Regions from separate parts of the Peribacillus sp. NPDC056705 genome, predicted to be linked through region 2. Evidence: riboswitches for the same ligand, from Rfam matches in the RefSeq annotation. Region 2 holds a riboswitch; each other region holds the start of a gene.
The links. Region 2 has a riboswitch for preQ1 ahead of ACFRAK_RS10885 (QueT transporter family protein). Riboswitches for the same ligand answer to the same signal wherever they lie in the genome.

Region 1 (4,197 bases), on a different contig from region 2:
TCAATTCGGGATCGTCCTCTTCCAAACCTGATTCGTTCACTTCAATAATTGTACTCATTTTATCCGACTCTTTTAGGGTAATTGTAACAATCGTTTCTTGATCAATTCCTCCCCATGAGAATACGATTTTCCTATTTTCCTCTACTTCCAATACATGAATGGCCACTTCAGCATCGTATTCGTTATATCTCAATGTAAGCGTCCTGCCTTGTTCCCATCTTTCAGAACTCGATGAGAACCAGAAATTCCCGATTCTTTCTGGGTCCACTATGGCTTCAAACACTTCATTGGTTGGTTTGGCTATTTTAAACTTCGTGATTATTTGCGTATCCATCACTATCAACTCTCTTTCAATTTTTTTAAGTTTTCCACTACCACTTAATTATCCCGATCTACTGTTATCGGCGGCAGGGTCCGTCCCGTTTCAAGCAAGCTCTTCAGGTTACTTAGAATTGCTGGCCATCCATTATACAAGCCTTCAAAGGTATGATCATCATATACGAAATCCGTCTCCAGAAGCTCTTCATGCCTAAGCGTTAATTTCAAAGTCGAATCATCCATGGGCTGCAGTATAAAAGTGACCCGAGTAGGCTGCTCGCGAGGTGTTTCGTCTCCTGTCATGTTCCAAGTGAACGAGAGCAGGTGCAGCGGCTCACACTTGAGTACTTTACCATGATCAGTAATACGCCCATCTTCCAGCATAAATGTAACGCTTTTAGCCTTCTTGCCAGTCAGACTGGACTTGGCATCCAAAATGGTACCTCTTCGTGACTTCACCGCTCGTCAGGGCTTCCCAAAGCTTCTCTGGTGTGGTTGCGATATAAATAGCATGAACAAACGATGGTTTTTTTATCATCTTTTTTCTCCTCGCGTTTATACCTCATATCAAGATCGTAACATTATTCTATCAATCATTTTCGGCTTTTCATATACAGCTGGTCTAGCAGTTTTCTGCGACAAAAATCGCCAGAGTCATTGAATTGACCATTGTCCGTGCAAGCCATATGGAAACTTCTTGATTTCCAATCGCTTTCAAGCTACGATAAATAAGGAAAATGATAATCCGCTCGGGCGGAAGAGGTTCTAGCTACCCTCTCAAAAAAACTAAGGGGAACAGTGCTCTTTCTTAGGGTGCTGTTTTTTCTGTATAAGGAGAATTAAGAAATGTTAAGAATTTTATTGTATTTAGTATCCATCATCACGGCGAATGTGGTTACAGCAGCTTTTGCGCCATTGCATTTTGGCATGTTCATCATTCCGATGGGTACATTGCTCATCGGGGGAACCTTCATCTTTCGAGATCTCGTCCAGAATAAATTCGGCCGCGCAAAGACCTATATATGTATCGTCACTGCACTTATTTTATCTGCGTGTGTATCATTTTTATTAGGAGATACGTTATTGATTGTATTTGCTTCCGCATTATCGTTCGTTGTCGCAGAAACAGCGGATACGGAAATATATACCCGTTTAAAACTCCCGATGAGTTGGAGAGTGTTTTACAGCGGAATCGTTGGAGGGTTTTTCGATTCGGTGATATTTGTCGTGATTGGCCTAAGTCCATTAGGTGCCAATATATTGCCATGGGAAGCAGTACCCGCTGCGGTCATCGGCCAAATCATCGTTAAAACGATCATTCAGTCAATTGGTGCCGTACTGTTGGGACGAATTAACGTAGAGCTGGAGAAACGTGTAGTCTCCAGTTAAAGCTAGGAGGGATGCACTCGATGGATGGAACCAAAAAAGAAAAAGATAAATGCTATTGCCTCGAGGCTTTTCGTGAAAAATATGGCCCGCATGTTCAAGGGGATTGTATGAAGCTCTCTTGCGCCAATTATCGCAAGCATAAAGGAATAGACAAAAAAAGACCTAATTAGGTCTTTTTTTTGCGTGAACGGAGTAACTCACGAGTAAACGGTGCGAAATCATGAGTGTAGTATGAATTCACGAGTAAGCGGTGCGAAATCATGAGTGTAGTATAAATTCACGAGTAAAACAGCAAAATTCACGAGTAAAAGTGCGAAACTCACGAGTAAAAGTGCGAAACTCACGAGTAAAAGTGCAAAACTCACGAGTAAACGGTGTGAAATCATGAGTGCAGTATGGATTCACGAGTAAACAGCCCAAAACTCAGCAAAAAAAAGCTTCCTGCGCCTTTCCAAGTAATGGGTGCAGGGAGCTTTTTATTTTGTTTAGAATTGCTCTGCGCTTTTCCGGACTAATTTTTCAAGGAAGTAAAAGCATTCTCGTTTCCTTTCAAGTTCGGTTTGTCCATTTTCGGTGACGTGATAATATTTCCTGCGGCCTGAATCTGACTCTTTCCAATGGCCTGTTATGAATTCCTTTTTTTCTAATCGTTTAAGGGCGGAGTAGAGGGTGCCTTCACTTATTTGATATTTTCCCATGCTCATTTCCTTCAAGATCTTCGTGATTTCATAGCCGTATAGCCTTTTTTGTGAGAGAAGTGAAAGTAAAAGGAGGTCAATGCTTCCCTTCATTAATTCTTTATCCAAATAAATTCTCCTCCTTTTCATTTTTAGTGTAATATGGTGTACATCGTATCACAAGGTGCATTTTACTTTTCTTAAAAAAAATGGTTAAATGACGATTGCTAAATAATTTTAATCATAGTAAAATGTGCTTCGGAACGGATGAGTTGTTAAGAGTGTGGTAAGGATACAATATACATGATTTAATTGTTTTAATGAAAATTCGGAATAGGATAGAAGAATCACTACTCAAGGGGTATTAATTGATTTTTTTTCGAAAATCATTTAGATTCTATTTATCAACATGAGCAAAGAAAGAAGGTCCTAGATAGATGAAAGTGAAAGCACCTGAGTCATTCACATACAGAGGTGGAAAAAGAGCTGTTCTTTTACTTCACGGGTTTACCGGAAGTACAGGAGATATGAAGAAATTAGGAAAGTACTTGAATGATCTCGACTATACTTGCCACGGACCTCTTTATAGTGGGCACGGAGTATCAGCCGAGGAACTTGTTAAAACAGGTCCAAAGGAATGGTGGAAAGATGTAGTTGATGGTTATAATTTCCTTAAGGATGAAGGCTATGAGGAAATTGCTGTTGTGGGAATTTCTTTAGGAGGAGTTTTCTCATTAAAAGTGGGAATTGAATTGCCTGTAACAGGGGTGGTTTCAATGTGTGCTCCGACGAAAGGAAAAAGTATCGATCGACAAAAGAACCGCTTGCTCAATTATGCACAGGCTTATAAGAAGTTTGAGGGCAAAGATGCAGACCAAATTGCTGCAGAAGTGAAGCTGCTGGCAGAAGAGCCTATGCCTCAACTAAAAGATGTGTTGAATATTATAAATGAGACAGGTGAAGATTTAGATTTGATCACATCACCAACTCTTGTTTTACAAGGGCGTTTGGATGATCCCGACTATACGGAGAGTGCTACAGCGATTTTCAATGAAGTCGATACGCAGCATAAACACTTGATATGGTATGAAAAATCAGGTCATATCATCACATTGGGTAAGGAACGTAATCAAGTGTATGAAGATGTTTATAAGTTCTTGAATACACTGAATTGGTCGGAGTAATAAGCGAGTTAATAAATCCCCTTTACGTTGACGTGTTATAAGCCTACATGCATACGTAGGCTTTACACAATGTTTAGGGGTTTTTATTTTGGCTCTTTGTAGAAAAAAACCTTTAAGTTATCGTTATTATCAAGAGTTGCCAATAAAATATCGTTCACGTCGGCATTATAGGTTGTTTTGATTTCTTTTTTCAGCCATTCTTCGTCTTTACCGCCCCTATTTAATTCTTTAGAATCAATCATCCCTTCCTTAATAATCGTTTTAGGAAAATTGAAGTCAGTTGTTGCTAGGTGCATATCTGCTGGAGTTACCGCTTCATATTGAGGGTATAAAAACAATGAAATGGTACCGCCCGGTTCCCATAGTGCAAGGGATACCTTTTGAATATCTTCGACCTTTTCTTTTCTTAACTCCGATAATAAATCATCGATGGAGATTCGGGCCCTTGATAGGCTTTTGTAAATGATTTGTCCATTTTCGATAAGCGGAAAAGGGGCGGAGTCAAAAAAACTACGGAGTTTCCCCCACTTAAGGCTCATAAACAAACTGATTATATATAAGATGACCAATGCAAAGGCCGTGATCATTGAGCCCTTCAAGCCTGACTGTTCATCAGACAAAGGGCGGGC
Region 2 (4,197 bases):
GACGACTAAGCCTTTTCGTGAACCATCCTCATTGAACAGAGGAACCTTGATCGTATCAAAGGTCTTGTGATTGCCATCGGGAAGAGGGACGATTTCCTCACACCTTGTGATTTCTCCTTTTACCCAAGTTTCTTCATCGGATACTTCACAGTAGATCAACGACTCTTTATAAAATTCTGAGTATTCCGCGAGCTCGCTGTCTCTTTTTCCCTTATAGTCCACATGCTCCAATTGAAATAATTGCAGGCCGAAGGTATTGGATTCAAGCCAACGGCCATCACCATCCTTAAAGTTAACGAAATCCACCATTGAATTGATGAGTGTACGCCGACGTTGCTCAGCTTCTTTTAATTGCTTGAATTCTTCCCTTTTAGCTAAATAAAGATATAAAACCAAGCCTATTGATAAAAGGAAAACAAATCCTTCCGCTCTTTGAAGTTGAATGAAGACCTCTTTGTTTTGGATATTTGTAGTTAAAAAATAGTCGAACACGACTAGTGTTAGAATCCCGGATAGGATATATATTGCTAAAATGGAGCGTTTGGACATGGAGATTCTCCCTGATTTTAAGACATTTCTAAGGTAAAATTACATACACATTTTAACAAACTATCGGAAAAAAATATATGCAGATTCCTAAATAAAAAAACAGGGGCCAAAGTGGTCACCTGTTTTTTCTGAAAAAGGTTTGTTTCCTTTTCTTTTTTGCACGCTTATAGATAATGAAAAATAGTAAGAGGACGAGTGCGAGTGCTGCTAGCGTATATTGGTTCATTTCAACAGATAATAGTCCATATGGAATGAGCGAAAGGAAGAAAAAGTAAATAAGGTTGCCAAGTGCCGTCGCTAATAAAAAATCCTTGAAAGTGACGGTGCTGACACCAGCTACCAAGTTAATTAAGCTTGTTGGGATCAGAGGGAAAATCCTGCCTGTAAAAACGTACATGAAGCCATGCTCCACTACGGTTTCTTGCCATTTTTCGCTAATTTTCTTTATGAGAAGTTCCTGAAACCAGTTTCTTGCTGCATAAAAAATGAAACCTGAGGCAACAACGCTTGTAAACCAACTCCATAGATATCCATATATGAATCCGAATATCGCGACATTGATGGTCAGGAGCAAAATTAAGGGGATGATTGTAAAAGAATTTTGTACAAACATCAATACGAATGTCACAATAAATGTAAGCAAAAGGTTTTCCTTCAAAATCCCAATAACAGAATCCAGATCACTTTTCCAAACCAAAGTGAATAACTCTGCATTATAGAAAATAAATATTGCGATTACCAATAGACCGATTATGGTCAGGATTTTTTTCAAAGGGCCACCACCATTCTTACTAGTAGTTTATCATTTTCGAGTTCATTGGTGAAAAAAGAGCTGCCGCATCATTGCAGACAGCTCTTTTCCATTATAGTGGGTTCCCGACACGAAGATTCCATTAAAGCCACTTTTCAAACTGAATTCTTTTGTTCATTCCATAAATGATTGGCGCTCCAATCAAGAGGACAACGAATTCACCGACAGCCGTGGTCATCCAGCTTAACCAGAATGGGAAGCCCAGGGCAAGATTCAGCTCAATTGCAATTAAAAACATTGTGAACGTGAAAAAGATAATCGTGGCGATCATCCGTCCTTTAATGCCTTTTATGAACCGAGAAACAAAAATGACAAGCAATAAGGCGAGCAGAGATTGCCCCACCCCGAAAATCAAGTCATATGGCACCATCGGCGAAAAGAGCAGATTCGATATGAAGACTCCGCCGACGATACCGTAGATATACTTTTTATTGAATACAATCAGATGATTCAATATTTCCGGTACACGAAATTGGAACATCTGAAATGAAATTGGTTGGAATACCAATGAGACCGCCACATACAAGGCAGCCAATAACCCGCTTATTACGAGTGTACGAACATTCATTTTACTCTCTCCCTAGTTTTTTATCGTGGGATGGTTACGAACCACGTTTAGGCATTTGCCCGATGTTTAATAGTATCCCATGTAAGCTTGTTTCGTCAATTTGTAAAGAATGGTTTTAATTTATAAGTTTCCAAGCAGGGGAAGTGGCTCAAGGATTTTGATTTATTGCAATGATGGATGATATTATTTCAATATGTACTTCAAAGGAGTGAATATAGGATGTCGATCGAAAGTGTCAAAAGCCATTTTAAACAATGGGACCGGGAAGGCGATGTAATGGAGTTCGAAACATCGAGTGCTACAGTGATTGAAGCAGCGGAAACCATCGGTGTTATCCCAGCGCGGATTGCTAAGACTCTTTCCTTTAAGGGAGAAGGTGAAAAAGCCATTTTGGTTGTTGCCGCAGGGGACTCGAAAGTGGATAATAAGAAATTTCGTCAGACGTTCGGTTTCAAAGCACGTATGCTTTCACCTGAAGAAGTGCTTGCACAGACCGGCCATGCCATCGGAGGGGTTTGCCCGTTTGGTTTGGCAAATGATCTAGCTGTTTTTCTTGATGTATCGATGAAACGCTTTGATACATTGTTCCCGGCATGCGGCAGTGCGAACTCTGCAATAGAACTTAAACTCGCTGAGTTGTTTGAATATTCAGGTGCTAAGGATTGGGTGGATGTATGCAAAGGTTGGGAAGAGAAGGGAAATGAGGAAACGCCGATAGGCAATGCATGCAGTTAATGGCCTTTGATGGTTTCAAAAAATCCACATGAATGGTATTGAGTCCACTACGGTGGACTTTATTTTAGTGGCGGCCGCATACATTTTCTATGGTTTAAGCGGAAAATCGGGCGGAAAGTGTTCCTGAGCGGAGGTTGAAAGATGTTAAATGAAAGCAAAAGAAAAAGCAATAACAGCTATCTTAGTCTTAAAACTCTTTATGAAGAGAATATAACGGTTAAGAGCATTGCCCAGGAGCTTGAGTTTTGCCATAAAAACGATCTGGCGGTGGATATCCAGAAAGCATTGGAAAAAAAGAACTTTGATATATTGGCAGTGCAAGATCAGGGGGAAATCATCGGGTATATCGAAAGGGAAGAACTCGGTGATGGAAGCATTTCTGAATATTTGAGAAACTTTTCACCAAGGGAAATGGTTTCGGATTCAACCCCTTTGATCCAGCTTCTCCAGATTTTTAAGAATAAAACAAGGGTGTTCGTATTAGAGAATAATTCGATTAAAAAGTTGATTACCCATGCCGACCTTCAAAAGCCTCCGATCAGGATGCTGATATTCGGATACATTACTTTATTGGAAATGAGGATGAGCGATATCATCCAGGATAGATTCGGCGATGGCAGCTGGTATCCAATGATCAGCGAAGACCGTTTAGAAAAGGCAACCGAATTATATAGAAGGAGAATCGATAAAAACGAGGATATCAATATAATCGAGTGCCTGCAAATCAGTGATAAATTCGATATCATACATAAAGATAAAGATTTGAGGCGCTTCTTCCAAATCCCTTCGAAAAGTAAAGGGAAGAAGGATGCAAATGCCATCCGGAAATTACGGGATAAGATTTCCCATGCTAATGAATTGGGTCTGGACATGTCATGGATGGAAATCATCGAGGTTGTCGAGTCCTGTGGCCGACTGCTCGAAATCTCTGAATCCTATCAGTATGAAAAATAAGGATCCAGCTAATCATGCTGGTTCTTTTTTAGCGCATCCAAATAGAAAAAACTGCCCATATCAGGCAGTCTCCCCCTTAAAACTCCGGCAGTTGATCCAGATTATTTTCTTTTATCCCATCGGGCTCACTCCGCAATATGTCACGTCCATATTTATGAAAGACGTCAACATTGGCCAGGTTGCCTGCTTTGGCTTCCGAAAGGGCTGTGGGGTAGTCGAGTTCGCGGCCGGAGTTCGTCTTGATGGCGATAATATTGTCCTCTTCATTTTTCCTTACAGCGATGATTTCTTCTTTTCCTGCTGAATCAGCTTGGTTTGCTTGCGGTGTTCCCTGCTGTTTATATGATTCATAGGCTTTTTCAAATTGGTCCATGTTTTAGACACCTCCTATTTATAGGGTGAGCCATTTTTTCTGCAATATACAAACCGGATTTCGTCCAACTTGAGCCGTTAATTCGTCCAAATGGGCCGATTTTTCGGCACTTTATTAAAGTGAATGCTGTCTTTTTTGCTTTTTTTCAGTGGCATGGCACTTGCATCTTGTGTAAGTAGCAGGTGTAAGTAGTAGCAAGAAATAATA
Region 3 (4,197 bases), on a different contig from region 2:
CATATATAGGTATGCAGCTGGGGGAGCACTTTCACATCATTCAATTCATCATCTGCTATCACTTTGTCTATTAACTCTTCGTACTTCTTCAAAAGACCGCTGATCAATTGACGATCATCCGCCGTCCTGCTATCGTCATTGCCGACCTGCAAATAAAAAGGAATATCCGGGTAACGGCCATGTACATGTTTGGCATATTGATAATCTTCCTCATTAAAGACGACAATCTTCAATGAGACATGGTTTTCAGGATTTCGATTGGCAAGGTTCAAGAGGATTTGATCGAGCACCGTAAAGTCCGTGTTCATTTTAGAGCTCGGCGGCTTAGGTGAAATCGTCAGTTCATCAATATCGAGAAACCAATCCTGCCATCGGCTCCCTTGTGTTTCGACACCTATCTTCATTTTATTTTCATGCAAGATCGCTATCAACCCGTTTAGGTTTTTCAGCAGAGCCGGGTTTCCGCCTGATATCGTCACGAAGGAAAAACCGGAACCCCCAATTCGCTTCAGCTCATCCCATATTTCTCTAGCAGTCATTTGGACGGTATCTTCCTTACCGGTGCCATCCCAAGTAAATGCGGAATCACACCAGGCACATGAATAATCGCAGCCGGCCGTCCGAACGAACATGGTTTTTTGACCAATGACCATTCCCTCACCTTGGATGGTCGGTCCGAAGATTTCCATAACCGGGAGTTTACTCACTTTCCATCCACTCCCGTCTGGCTTCGGCATAGCTTGTCGGCGTTTCGTATAGTCGAACAAATTCGACTCTAGCACCCTCATATTCTTTTAATGAAAGGGCTTCGGCCATTTTTTCATAAATCCAGACAACCATATTTTCAGCTGTTGTATTCATGAGCGGCAGGGTTTCATTCAAATAACGATGATCCAGGTGGATTTCAATTTCATTTTTCCATATATCCTTGATGTCCCCGAAATCTATCATCAAACCGCGTGAATCCGTATATCCGCTCAATCCGAATATGACCTTATATGTGTGGCCATGCAGGTTCTTGCATTTTCCTTCATAGTCATGCAGATGGTGCGCCGCGTCAAAGGTGAATTCCTTACTCACGAGAACCCTCTTGGTTGTATACTTCAATTGGCTGCGCTGAATGTCTTCATCTATTTTTTGGAGTTTATCCACTATTGTAAAACCGTACATCATGAAAGCACCACCCGTCTGCTTACATAGTCATCCAGTCCTTTTTTCCGCAGATTACATGCCGGACATTCTCCACAGCCGTCGGAGATGATTCCGTTATAGCAAGTCAGGGTCTTTTCGCGGACAAAGTCGAAGGCGCCAAGCTGATCCGCAAGCTCCCATGTTTCTTCTTTATTAAGCCACATTAGCGGCGTATCAATCACGAATGACTGGTCCATCGACAAGTTCAAGGTCACATTCAACGATTTAATGAATACATCGCGGCAGTCAGGATATCCGCTGAAATCCGTTTCACAGACACCGGTGACAATATGTTTAGCGCCAATCTGACTCGCCAGCACTCCGGCAAACGAAAGGAACAGCAAATTCCTCCCTGGTACGAACGTCGACGGCAATTCCCCTTCTTCTCCGTCCGCAACTGCAATATCACTTCTCGTCAATGCATTCGGTGCCAGTTGGTTCAGCAGCGACATGTCAAGGATATGATGGTTCACGCCCAATTCCTTGGCGATGTTTTGAGCGCATTCGATTTCCAAGCTATGCCGCTGATTATAATCGAACGTCACCGCTTCCACTTCCTCAAATCTCTCCAATGCCCAGAACAGGCACGTCGTACTGTCCTGACCTCCGCTAAACACAACCACTGCCTTTTCTTTCTTCTTCATTTCTATAAAACTCCTTTTTACGGAAAAAAACAGCACCCTAAGAATAGAGCACTGTTTCTCCTTAGTTTTTTTGAGAGGGTAGCTAGAACCTCTTCCGCCTTAACGCGGAATATTATATTTTTCCAAGTCAATAGTAACTTGAAAACGATCATAAATCAAGATGATTATATTTAGTGAATAGTAGAGCTGATGGAAAATTTGGTTATCTTTTCATTGCTTAAATATCCCATTATCCTTCCGATAAAATAGTGTGAATAAAATATCGATAAAGGGGTCCATTAATTTGAAAAGCATTAAAGGAAAGGTATTGGTGGCATTTTCACTCATCATATCTTTATGTGTCATCTTAGGAGCATTCAACATTTACAGCAGCAACAAGTCACTGGTTTATTCCCAGGATATCATCGAAAAGGAACTTCCGCTTCTTATCCAAGATGAAAAGCTGCTATATAATCTAGCACAAAGAACCGCATTCGCCCGAGCCTATATTCTATATGGTGACGAGAGTTATAAAGAAAGGTTCTTACAATATACTGAAGACAGCAAGGTCATCCAGGAAGATCTCCTGGCTTTGAGCGATTCTGATAAAGTGAAGGCATTGATCGAGAAAAGCCGGGATTGGAGGATGATGATTGTAGACCGGGTATTTCCACAATATGAAAAGGGAAATGAAGAACGAGCGAAAGAGATACTCAAAAATGAAGTGGCGCCAATCAGCAATGAAGTAATGGAGGGTTTCAAGGAGCTTGCTTCGGAACGCGAGGAATTGATTGTCTCTTCAGGTGAAACCGTCATCGCAAGCGGGAAATCGGTAAAGACGACAAGTATCATCATATCCATTGCGGCAGTCCTTATCGGCCTTCTGCTGGCGCTTGTGACTGCCAACCTCATTACCACCCCCCTCCTTAAAATCAGGGACAGGATGAAAATGGTGGCTGACGGAAAGCTGAATCATGAGCCCCTGAAGCAAAAGTCATATGATGAAATGGGCGAATTAACGGTATCCGCCAACCAAATGCAGAAAAACCTTCGTGATACGATCGAAAAAATGCTCGTTGTATCCGAATCCGTTTCCAACCAAAGTGAGAATCTGACTCAATCAGCAAATGAAGTCCAGCAGGGCAGCAAACAAATAGCGACTACCATGCATGAACTTTCGGAAGGTTCGGAGTCACAGGCCAACCGGGCAGCTGAAGTGGTTCGCATGATGGATGATTTCACCGGCAGAATCGAGTTGGCCCGCCTAGAAGGAGTGGATGTTGCTAAAAGTTCAACCGAAATCCTTTTCTTGACCAAGGAGGGCACCACTTTAATGCGCAGTTCGATCCAACAGATGCAATGTATTGATGGGATTGTAAAAAATGCCGTAGAGCAAGTGAAAGGGCTCGATTCCCAATCGCAGCAAATTTCGCAGCTTGTACAGGTCATCAAGAATATATCCAATCAAACCAATCTATTGGCACTGAATGCTGCCATAGAAGCCGCTCGTGCCGGTGAACATGGCAAGGGCTTTGCCGTCGTCGCCGATGAAGTGCGGAAACTCGCTGAAGAGGTCACACACTCCGTTGGGGATATCACCAATATTGTCTCCGCCATTCAAACGGATTCAAAAACAGTCGTCCACTCCCTGGAAGATGGTTATGCACAAGTGGATGAAGGCACGAAACAGATCACGCTCACAGGCCAAACCTTTGAAACAATCAATCACTCTGTCGGGAATATGGAAATGAAAATACAGCATATAACAGACGAATTGAACTATATCTCCACAAATAGCAAAAATATCAATCAGGCTATCGAAGATATCGCCGCGGTTTCTGAAGAGTCCGCAGCTGGAATCGAACAAGTCTCCGCCTCTGCTCAGCAATCCAGCTCTTCGATGGATGAAGTCACGAGTCATGCCAGTGAACTTGCATCTTCGGCAGAACTGCTGACTGAACAGGTTGGGAAGTTCCAATTATGACACTAGCAATTTCCCGGCACATGAATGCGGGAAATTGCTTTTCCCTTCCATTATATAGATTGTTTCATTTTCGTAAATTCGGGGAATAAATAACTATAACCAATAATAAATCATTAAAAAGCAAATCTATCAAAAGCGGCGGCTGGAAGTGAATATTTTCCTTTATTTTCAGAATATTTAGTGTATAATTGATTAAAGGAATATTTTAACTTAAATAACCATCACTTTCCAATAACCGCTACTGCACATCCCGACATTCCCTTTCAACACCATGCACGGGCACTTATACTCAGTAAGGATCCATTGCACCTTTCTCTCGAATCAAACCGTACACGACTTTTTTCACACAAAAACACGTTTTTTACTCCAAATTTGTAAAAAAAGGTTAAATTACACACT

Region 1: it holds a riboswitch for preQ1, as region 2 does, so the genes downstream of both, ACFRAK_RS03140 (VUT family protein) here and ACFRAK_RS10885 (QueT transporter family protein) in region 2, are expected to answer to the same signal.
Region 3: it holds a riboswitch for preQ1, as region 2 does, so the genes downstream of both, queC (7-cyano-7-deazaguanine synthase QueC) here and ACFRAK_RS10885 (QueT transporter family protein) in region 2, are expected to answer to the same signal.

Annotation. Positions count from the first base shown of each region.
Region 1 covers NZ_JBHTYI010000002.1:148,010-152,206, forward strand. Annotated here, with positions in the region: gene ACFRAK_RS03130 (SRPBCC family protein) at 1-334, opposite strand, end outside; gene ACFRAK_RS03135 (SRPBCC domain-containing protein) at 379-753, opposite strand; PreQ1 riboswitch class I at 1,072-1,114, shown strand; gene ACFRAK_RS03140 (VUT family protein) at 1,165-1,707, shown strand; gene ACFRAK_RS03145 (hypothetical protein) at 1,728-1,877, shown strand; gene ACFRAK_RS03150 (PadR family transcriptional regulator) at 2,193-2,513, opposite strand; gene ACFRAK_RS03155 (alpha/beta hydrolase) at 2,822-3,568, shown strand; gene ACFRAK_RS03160 (DUF421 domain-containing protein) at 3,652-4,197, opposite strand, start outside.
Region 2 covers NZ_JBHTYI010000006.1:202,649-206,845, reverse strand. Annotated here, with positions in the region: gene ACFRAK_RS10895 (PAS domain S-box protein) at 1-549, opposite strand, end outside; gene ACFRAK_RS10890 (TVP38/TMEM64 family protein) at 665-1,321, opposite strand; gene ACFRAK_RS10885 (QueT transporter family protein) at 1,443-1,928, opposite strand; PreQ1 riboswitch class I at 1,935-1,979, opposite strand; gene ACFRAK_RS10880 (YbaK/EbsC family protein) at 2,148-2,663, shown strand; gene ACFRAK_RS10875 (hypothetical protein) at 2,805-3,617, shown strand; gene ACFRAK_RS10870 (DUF3892 domain-containing protein) at 3,694-3,990, opposite strand.
Region 3 covers NZ_JBHTYI010000002.1:140,885-145,081, reverse strand. Annotated here, with positions in the region: gene queE (7-carboxy-7-deazaguanine synthase QueE) at 1-707, opposite strand, end outside; gene queD (6-carboxytetrahydropterin synthase QueD) at 700-1,170, opposite strand; gene queC (7-cyano-7-deazaguanine synthase QueC) at 1,170-1,835, opposite strand; PreQ1 riboswitch class I at 1,891-1,933, opposite strand; gene ACFRAK_RS03090 (methyl-accepting chemotaxis protein) at 2,119-3,798, shown strand.